DNA from 4 places in the Halomonas sp. ATBC28 genome. Region 2 is predicted to be linked to each of the others. Evidence: predicted binding sites of a transcription regulator. Region 2 holds the regulator's gene; each other region holds the start of a gene.
What was found. The regulator sigma-54, encoded in region 2, starts transcription at its own class of promoters, with help from an activator protein. The targets are predictions, from matches to a motif close to TGGCACNNNNNTTGCTNT.

Region 1: a site for sigma-54 is predicted at 1,121-1,138, ahead of E0L35_RS02445 (amino acid ABC transporter substrate-binding protein). Genes of this name have one in related genera too.
Region 3: a site for sigma-54 is predicted at 1,000-1,017, ahead of codB (cytosine permease). Genes of this name have one in related genera too.
Region 4: a site for sigma-54 is predicted at 1,360-1,377, ahead of glnL (nitrogen regulation protein NR(II)). Genes of this name have one in related genera too.

The regions. Positions count from the first base shown of each region.
Region 1 covers NZ_VCQL01000002.1:95,166-97,370, reverse strand. Annotated here, with positions in the region: gene E0L35_RS02445 (amino acid ABC transporter substrate-binding protein) at 13-1,038, opposite strand; gene speE (polyamine aminopropyltransferase) at 1,295-2,161, opposite strand; gene hemE (uroporphyrinogen decarboxylase) at 2,161-2,205, opposite strand, start outside.
Region 2 covers NZ_VCQL01000006.1:166,047-168,251, reverse strand. Annotated here, with positions in the region: gene lptB (LPS export ABC transporter ATP-binding protein) at 1-475, shown strand, start outside; gene E0L35_RS08750 (RNA polymerase factor sigma-54) at 605-2,020, shown strand; gene raiA (ribosome-associated translation inhibitor RaiA) at 2,118-2,205, shown strand, end outside.
Region 3 covers NZ_VCQL01000001.1:170,655-172,859, forward strand. Annotated here, with positions in the region: gene codB (cytosine permease) at 1-956, opposite strand, end outside; gene E0L35_RS00810 (diguanylate cyclase) at 1,234-2,205, shown strand, end outside.
Region 4 covers NZ_VCQL01000007.1:117,810-120,014, forward strand. Annotated here, with positions in the region: gene glnA (glutamate--ammonia ligase) at 1-649, shown strand, start outside; gene E0L35_RS26930 (hypothetical protein) at 749-874, opposite strand; gene E0L35_RS26935 (DUF4124 domain-containing protein) at 824-976, shown strand; gene E0L35_RS09820 (hypothetical protein) at 913-1,197, shown strand; gene glnL (nitrogen regulation protein NR(II)) at 1,446-2,205, shown strand, end outside.

The sequences.
Region 1 (2,205 bases), on a different contig from region 2:
CAAGCGAGACGCTTAGCGAATCGGGGGAGCGTACTGGAAGCCGCCGTCTGTCCATAGGGCGTTAACACCGCGCTCAATTTCCAGCGGCGAGCCCATGCCCACGTTGCGGTCGAAGCTTTCAGCGTAGTTACCCACTTGGCTAATAATGTTGTAGGCCCAATCTGCTTCTAGGTTCATGCCTTCACCGTAGTTGCCGTCTTGGCCTAGCAAGCGAGCGATGTTGGGGTCTTCAGAGTTAAGCATTTCTTCAGCGTTTTCACTGGTGACGCCGTACTCTTCGGCGTTAATCATGGCGAACAGCGACCATTTCACAATGTTGAACCAAAGATCGTCACCCTGACGAACCACAGGGCCTAGTGGCTCTTTGGAGATAACGTCAGACAGGATCATCGAGGCTGAAGGATCGTCTAGCTGAATACGTAGCGCCGCTAGCTGAGAGGTATCGGAGGTTAGCACGTCACAGCGGCCGGCCTGATAGCCACCCACGGTTTGCTCAGAGGTATCAAATACGATCGGGTTGAATTCCATGTCGTTAGCACGGAAGTAGTCAGCCAGGTTCAGCTCGGTAGTGGTGCCAGACTGAATGCAGATGGAGGCGCCGTCTAGCTCGTCTGCACCGGTAATACCCAGGTCACGGGATACCATGAAGCCCTGGCCGTCGTAAAAAGTAACCCCGGTGAAGTTCAGGCCCAGAGTAGTATCGCGGGTAGTGGTCCAAGTGGTATTACGTGATAGAACGTCGACTTCACCTGATTGCAGGGCGGTGAAGCGCTCCACGGCGTTGAGTGAAATATAGTTGACGGCTTCTGAGTCGCCGAGTACCGCTGCCGCTACAGCGCGGCATACATCAACGTCGATACCTTGCCAGTTACCGTCGTCGTCCGGAGCTGAGAAGCCCGGCAAACCATCGCTCACACCACACTGAACGGCACCACGCTCAATGGTATCTTCCAGGGTGTCGGCTTGAGCAGTTGCCATTCCCGCCAGGCTAAGTGAGCCAGCGGACGCCAGAAGCGCTAAGTGTTTTTTATTGAACATCTAGTTTCCCTCGAAGTTATTGGAATCAGCTACTGAAACCAGTAATTGAAATAGTTATGCATGCCGTAGCATGTCACTAAACCTAGCAAGGAAGATGCCAACAAGGGTACAGGCGTTAATTCAGCGCTTTTCAACGCTACTCAACGAATTCGAGACGAAGGTCTAGGTGCAAAAAAGGTTACCGCCCTCCTCGCATTGCACCGTAATAGGGCAAGCTGAGGTGGGCGGTAACACGAAGGCAGGTATTAGGCGTGGTTTACTCGGCTGCGAATGCCTTGCGCATAAATGGCGGAAGGGCGAGCGCACCGCGATGGGCGTCAACGCTATAGTATTCAAGCGGCAAGTCGTGGTTGGTGGCTGCCTGCTCGCGGAACGTATTCACGTCGGTGGCTTTACCCGCCAATGTTACGCTCCACCAGCCTGAAGGATATACCGGCTGCGGGAAGGGCAGCGTGGCAACGCTGTCAAAACCGGCTTTCAACATGTCGTTGCGCAGCTCTCGGATGATCGAGCCACTGTGGTAAAGCGGTGATTCGCTCTGCTGCACCATTACGCCGCCGCTTTTCAAAATACGGTGGCAGCGCTTGAGAAAATCGGTTTTAAACAGCCCTTCAGCGGGCCCAACCGGGTCGGTGGAGTCGATAATCAGCACATCGATGCTCTCATCAGGTGCATCGTCCACCCACTTGACGCCGTCGGCGAACAGCAGTTCAGCGCGGGGGTCGTTATTCGACGCTACCAACGACGGGAAGAAGCGCTCAGAGGCCTTGGTGACCTCTTCGTCGATGTCAATTTGGGTAACTTTCTCGACACTCGGGTGGCGCAGCACCTCTTTTAAGGTGCCGCAGTCGCCACCGCCGATGATCACCACACGTTTGGGATCTTGGTGGGTAAACAGCGCCGGATGCGCAATCATCTCATGGTAGAGGAAGTTATCGCGATCAGTCAGCATCACGCAGCCGTCCAGCACCATTAGGTTGCCGTAGGTCTCGGTGGCGTAGACCTCTAGATGCTGGTATTGGCTCTGTACATCCAGCAGTTTTTCAGAGATCTTCAGTGAGAAAGCGCTGCCGTGGCTATCAAAGACTTCGGTAAACCATTGGTCGTCGCGTAAATCGCTCATCAATTGGCTCCTGAGTGCTGTGCATTTGTGTGCGTTGGAATATC
Region 2 (2,205 bases):
TCAAGAGGCGTCTATTTTCCGCAAACTCTCGGTTGCCGAGAATATTATGGCGATACTCGAGACCCGCAAAGAGCTTAACCGCAGCGACCGCGAACAGCGCCTGGAAGCGCTACTCGAAGACTTCCATATCACCCATATTCGCGACAACCTGGGCATGAGCCTTTCGGGCGGCGAGCGCAGGCGTGTAGAAATAGCCCGCTCGCTAGCCACAGAGCCCGCTTTTATTCTGCTCGATGAGCCTTTTGCGGGCGTTGACCCCATCTCGGTAGGTGAGATTAAAACCATCATTCGTGCACTGAAACAGCGCCATATCGGCGTGCTGATCACCGATCACAACGTGCGTGAAACACTAGACATTTGCGATATCGCCTATATCGTCGGCGATGGGCAAATCATCGCCAGTGGCTCGCCCGCCTCGATTCTCACCAACCAAAAAGTAAGGGATGTGTATTTGGGCGCCGATTTTCGCCTGTAATGTTTTTGCCTTAATTGCCCCTAAATAGCGCTTTAAAACAACTTTACGACCAATGGCATGCTTATTGCACTTGCGCCAAGCACTCACTCGCACTAGGGTGGAGCATTCTGATTAACGAGTGGTTCTCAGATGGTCATGAAAGCTTCTCTCCAACTGCGTATCGGCACACAGCTGACCATGACGCCCCAGTTGCAGCAGGCCATTGCGCTGCTGCAACTCTCTACGCTGGATCTTCGTCAAGAAATTCAGCAGGCCCTCGATGCCAATCTCATGCTGGAGCAGGAAGATGAATTTAGTGAACAGGCTGTCAGCGAGCCTAAGGAAGAAGAGTGGTCAGAGAGCATCCCTACTGAGCTCTCGGTAGATAGCGACTGGTCAGATACCTATCAAGATATGGGAAGCCAGGGGGGCAGCAGCAGCGAAGGCCCCGACTTTGAGCGCCAGGCAGCCGGGCAGAGCCTTCATGGCCACCTGCTGTGGCAACTCGCCATGACCGATTTTAGCGCTCGCGAGCAGCTTGTCGCGGAAAGTTTAATCGACGCGCTAGACGCCAACGGCTACCTGACCCAGCCGCTCAACGACATCCGTGAAGGGCTTCGTGCCCAGGGCATTGACGGGCTAAGCCAGCGCGAAGTGGAAACCATTCTACTCAAGCTCCAGCAGTTTGAGCCGACCGGCATATTTGCCCGTGACTTGCGTGAATGCTTGATGCTGCAGCTCGCCGCTCTCCCCGATGATACGCCACTGCTGGTTCCCGCCCGCCGCTTGGTGCGGCAGTTTCTCGAAGCGCTTGGCAAAGACGATATGCGTCTGCTGAAACGCCGTCTAGGGCTCGACGACGAACAGCTGGCCGATGTCATCCTGCTTATTCGCAGCCTAGACCCACGCCCAGGCAGCGCCTACGGCGACACCGATGACAGCTATGTCACCCCCGATCTAGTCGTCCGCCACGATAATGAAGGCTGGCATTTAGAGCTCAACCCCGAGGCCCTGCCACGGCTGCGCATTCAGCCCGACTACGCCAGCTTGATTAAGCGTGCGGATAAAAGCGATGACAACCAGTTTCTCAAAGAGCACTTGCAGGAAGCGCGCTGGTTGATCAAGAGCCTCTCTAGCCGAAACGATACGCTGCTGCGTGTTGGTCGCGAGATCATTACCCGCCAGATTGGCTTTTTAGAGCACGGCGAAGAAGCCATGAAACCACTGATACTGGCCGACATTGCCGAAGCCGTGGAGATGCACGAGTCGACTATTTCACGGGTAACGACGCAAAAATATATCCATACACCCCGTGGTGTGTTTGAACTCAAATACTTTTTCTCAAGCCAGGTGAGCGGTCAAGATGGCGACAGCCACTCCAGCACCGCCATCCGTGCACGACTCAAGAAACTGATTCAAGAGGAGCCGCCCGGCAAGCCGCTTTCAGACAGCCGCTTAGTGACGCTATTAGGCGAAGGAGGGATTCAAGTGGCGCGTCGTACGGTGGCGAAATACCGTGAAGCCATGGGCATTCCCTCTTCCAGTGAACGGCGTCGTTTGCGCTAACTTCGTTAACGTTTCAGGGAAACTCTCGACAAGGGCTTTGCAACGCGGCAAAAAGGGTTACAATCGAAGTACAGTCCGATGGATAAGGAGCACGTCAATGCAAGTAAATATCACTGGTCATCACGTAGAACTGACTGACGCCTTGCGTGACTATGTCAACGAGAAGCTTGAGCGTGTAGAGCGCC
Region 3 (2,205 bases), on a different contig from region 2:
CCTACCGCCAGCACCGTGCCAATCGCCGCGCCGCCCACAGTGACCAGGCGGCGCTTTTCGGTGCGCAGCAAATTACAGCCCGCCACGGCGAAGTTGTAGATAGTGTTGTCCTGGGTTGTCCAGATATTCAGGAACAGCATCAGCACGGCGATGGTGACAAAGCCCTGAGCGATCAATACATCCACGATATCCGCCTGCTGGTAAATCATGGTGCCAAGAGCGCCGGTCAGAACCATTAAGCCGTTACCGACAAAAAAGGCCGCCAGGGTCGCGATCACGGCAATTTTCGGCGTTTTGGCGAAGCGGCTCCAGTTAGTCGCTTGAGTGCCGCCGCTAATAAAGGTACCGATAATCACAGTAATCGCCGCTGCTACGCTCATGCTTTCCGTGGGCGTCTGCTGGCTCAGTCCCGCAAAGCCGCGCACATCCACCAGGCCGGTAAACAGGCTGATGACGATAAACAGCATCATGGCGGGGACGGCAAAGCGCGATAGCCAGTCCATACCTCTATAGCCAATCATGGCGGTCACGCAGAAACCAAACCCAAATAGCACCATTAAGGGGATTTTCAGCCATTCAGGCATCCCGGTGGTGCGTACTAACACTAGGGCAATCGTGGCGGTGCCCCAGGCGTACCAACCGATCTGGGTAAAACCGAGAATAAAGTCGGAAAGTTTGCTGCCTTTTTCGCCGAAGCAGAAGCGCCCCATCAGCACCGAATTGAGCCCGCTTTTACAAGCAATATAGGCGAGGGCTGCTGCATACATCCCCAGCAGCAAGTTGCCAATCACGATGATCCATAGCAGTTGGCCAATCGGAAAGGCTTGGCCTAACGTGCCGCCCGCCCACATGGTGGCGGTGAAAAACGTAAATCCAAGCAGTACTGCCGAGGTAGAAAGCAGGCCCTTGCGGGCACTGGTAGGGACTTCACTGAGTGGATAGTCAGAATGATGCATCACGCTCTCCTAATATAAATCAGCGAACCTGTTAGCTATTTATAAAGCAAGAGATATGCCAAAAGAGTAGGTCAGTAAGAATGATTACGCTTGTCATTTTTTTTAAGACATGCCTACTCATTTTAATGATACTTTAGTAAATAAAACCTAATTGTTTGTGTACGTTTGCCGAATAAAATAGTGGTCAAAAAAGCTTGTTTGTTAAAGCGATGGTCGCTTATTGCGATTACGCCCAGATACGCCCGTTGCAGCTATAACCTTGAAGGAACCGGAGTAGATGCCAGAATCCCAGCATAGGAGTGCTTCACTGCCTGCAGCTAGACTTCCTTGGCATCATACCCTGGTGGGTAAGGTGGTGATTTTTATGCTGATGGGCGTGCTGTTTGCGTATGTAACGGGGGCGCTGTCGGGTTTTTTTATGGTTGAACGTGGGGCTCGGGAGCAGTGGTTGCGCGAAGCGCAGGTGAATGCCCAGATAGTAAGCGCGACTATTAGGCGTATTTATACGTCCGTGGCGGTTAAGACCGATGGCACGGGTCAAGTCACGCGTATCATTTCCCAGCGCCCGATTGGTGATGAAGAGTCGGTTCTAGAAACTGGGTTTAGCCCGATTGATGTATTGGCGTTGGCAAGTGCACAAACACGTAACAATGTGTGGCTGTTCGCGAAGTCATCAGAGGGGGCTCTCACCGTAGTGGCAGATGCGCTTAATACACCATCAGACTCGCCTGCCAACTTGACGGTAGATACATGGCAAACAAAAGCGGATGCCGCTGATTTTTATGTTGGATTTGCCAGCATTGGCGGTGAAGAGCACTTCATTAGTTCGCTGCCCATTGTTACCCCTGATGGTCAACTGTTAGGCGTTCTAGTAGCCACCATAGGCCAGCAAGAAGGGCTGTATCAGATGCGTAATGATCTGATCAGCAAAGCGTTTATAGCACTACTGGTGGTATTGGTCGCGACAGCCCTGCTAGTCACTATTTTGATGCGTCAGTTATTTACACCCGTGCCAGTATTAATTAAGTCGCTCACCGAAATCGCTAAAAACCAGACCGCTGACAGCACGCCTTATACCGACCGTAACGATGAAATTGGCCGGATGGCAAAGGCCATAGATGCGCTTCGTAAGAAAGTCATTGAGCGTGAACACTTACTTGAAGTTAAAGACGAAGCTCTCCGCTTTCAGCATCTTGCTCATCATGATGAGCTGACCAAATTGCCCAACCGTGTGCAATTAAATAATGCT
Region 4 (2,205 bases), on a different contig from region 2:
CACCTTTATGCCGAAGCCGCTGGTCGGTGATAACGGTTCGGGTATGCACGTGCACCAGTCGTTCTGGAAAGATGGTAACAACCAGTTCGCCGGTGACGAGTACGCTGGCCTGTCTGAAATGGCGCTTTTCTACATCGGCGGCATCATCAAGCACGCCCGTGCCCTGAACGCCTTTACTAACGCTTCTACCAACTCGTACAAGCGTCTGGTGCCTGGCTTTGAAGCGCCGGTCATGCTGGCCTACAGTGCCCGCAACCGTTCGGCTTCAATCCGTATTCCTTACACCGCCAGCCCGAAAGGCAAGCGTGTTGAAGCGCGCTTCCCTGATCCGACTGCCAACCCTTACCTGGCGTTCTCTGCCATGTTGATGGCGGGTATCGACGGTATCAAAAACAAGATCCACCCTGGCGATGCCATGGACAAAAACCTGTACGACCTGCCGCCAGAAGAAGGCAAGTCAGTACCGACTGTGGCGCACAGCCTGGATCAAGCACTGGAAGCCCTCGACGCTGACCGTGCGTTCTTGACCGAAGGTGGCGTGTTCACCGACGAAATGATCGATGCCTACATTGACCTCAAGATGGAAGAAGTGGAGCGTATTCGTATGACCACTCACCCCATCGAGTTTGATATGTACTACAGTTGTTAAGTACAGCTGTTAATCAGCGTTCCTCGCCTCTGGCTGTTACTATCAGCCAGGCGGTGGTAACAATGATTGCCAATAGAACCCCGCTACGGCGGGGTTTTTTTATTGCTGGGAGGCTGAGAAGCGTGCCAGAGGGGCGATGAGCAGTGTGCTGGTAGCTCTCTTGGGCGTGGGGGAGTGGGTGGCACGGCGTTCGGGCAGGCGGTGTATCGGGTGACCGATCAGCACGGCAACGTTACCTTTACCGATAACCCAAGCAGCCCTTTATGCCCTACGACCACTTTTCCATCGCTCTGCCCCAGCAAGGCGCACAGGTGGAAGAGGGAATGACCGTGGTGGAGGTGGTTATTGCGCCACCGTTGCGCGACGACAATCAGGTACGGCTGTTGGTGAATGGCGAGATTAGCCAGAAAGCGCTGCACAGTGATGTCTTCTGGTTAACAGGCCTGCCGCAAGGGGGCACGAGATCCAGGCAGAATGCTGGAGAGCAGCCAGCGTTTACAGCACCGCACGGCAGCGGTGACGATTACGGTTCCTTAAGAGCGCTTTAATAAACGCGATCAAAAAAACAGCCCTAAGTATTACCTACCAAAACCTGGGTGCACTAAAGTGGTGCATGAGCAGGAGCATTTGGCACGGCAAGTGCGCTAAAACGATTCGCGCTCTTTCGCTGCGATGCCCGCAAGCCGTGCAAATGGACATAAACGTATAGTTGGCGCGCTTTTTGCAGCTCCCTCATTGATCATCCACCTGTAGGTCTGTATCGGCGATGGAAGACGCGATTTTTCAGGACACCACCATGCATCAGCGTTTGCTTGAGCATCTCACCACAGCGGTATTGCTGCTAGACGGCGAACTGCGTGTGCGATGGATGAACCCTGCCGCTGAAGCGTTGTTAGCGGTCAGCCTTAGCCGTGTTCACGGCATCAGCCTGGATACGCTACTTGGCGGGGATGTAAGCATTGACGAAGTATTGGCCAAGGCGCGGGATGCGTTTCACCCCTATACCCAGCGTGAAGCACGCATTACCCCGTTGAATAGCGAACCGCTCACGGTGGACTACACGGTGACGCCCTTATCCGACGATGAGCTGCTACTGGAAGTAGAGCCGCGGGATCGGCTGATGCAGATCTCCCGGGAAGAGGCGCTAACCACACGCCAGGAGACCATCAAGGTGCTCGCCCGCGGGCTCGCCCATGAAGTCAAAAACCCGCTGGGTGGCATTCGCGGGGCAGCACAGCTACTAGAGCGTGATCTAGACGACCCGGCGCTGCGCGAATATACCCATATCATTGTTGAAGAGGTGGATCGGCTGCGCGACCTGGTCGACTCCATGCTCGGCCCTAACCGGATGCTTAAACACGAGCCAGTCAACATCCACAAGGTGCTGGAGCGAGTGCGGGCGCTGCTGATTGCCGAACACCCTAGTGTGACAATCAGCCGTGATTACGACCCCAGCTTGCCCGATCTTTCCGGCGATGAATCGCAAATGATTCAGGCGGTGCTCAATGTGGCGCGCAATGCGGTACAGGCCATGAGCGATGCACAAACGCCGGAGC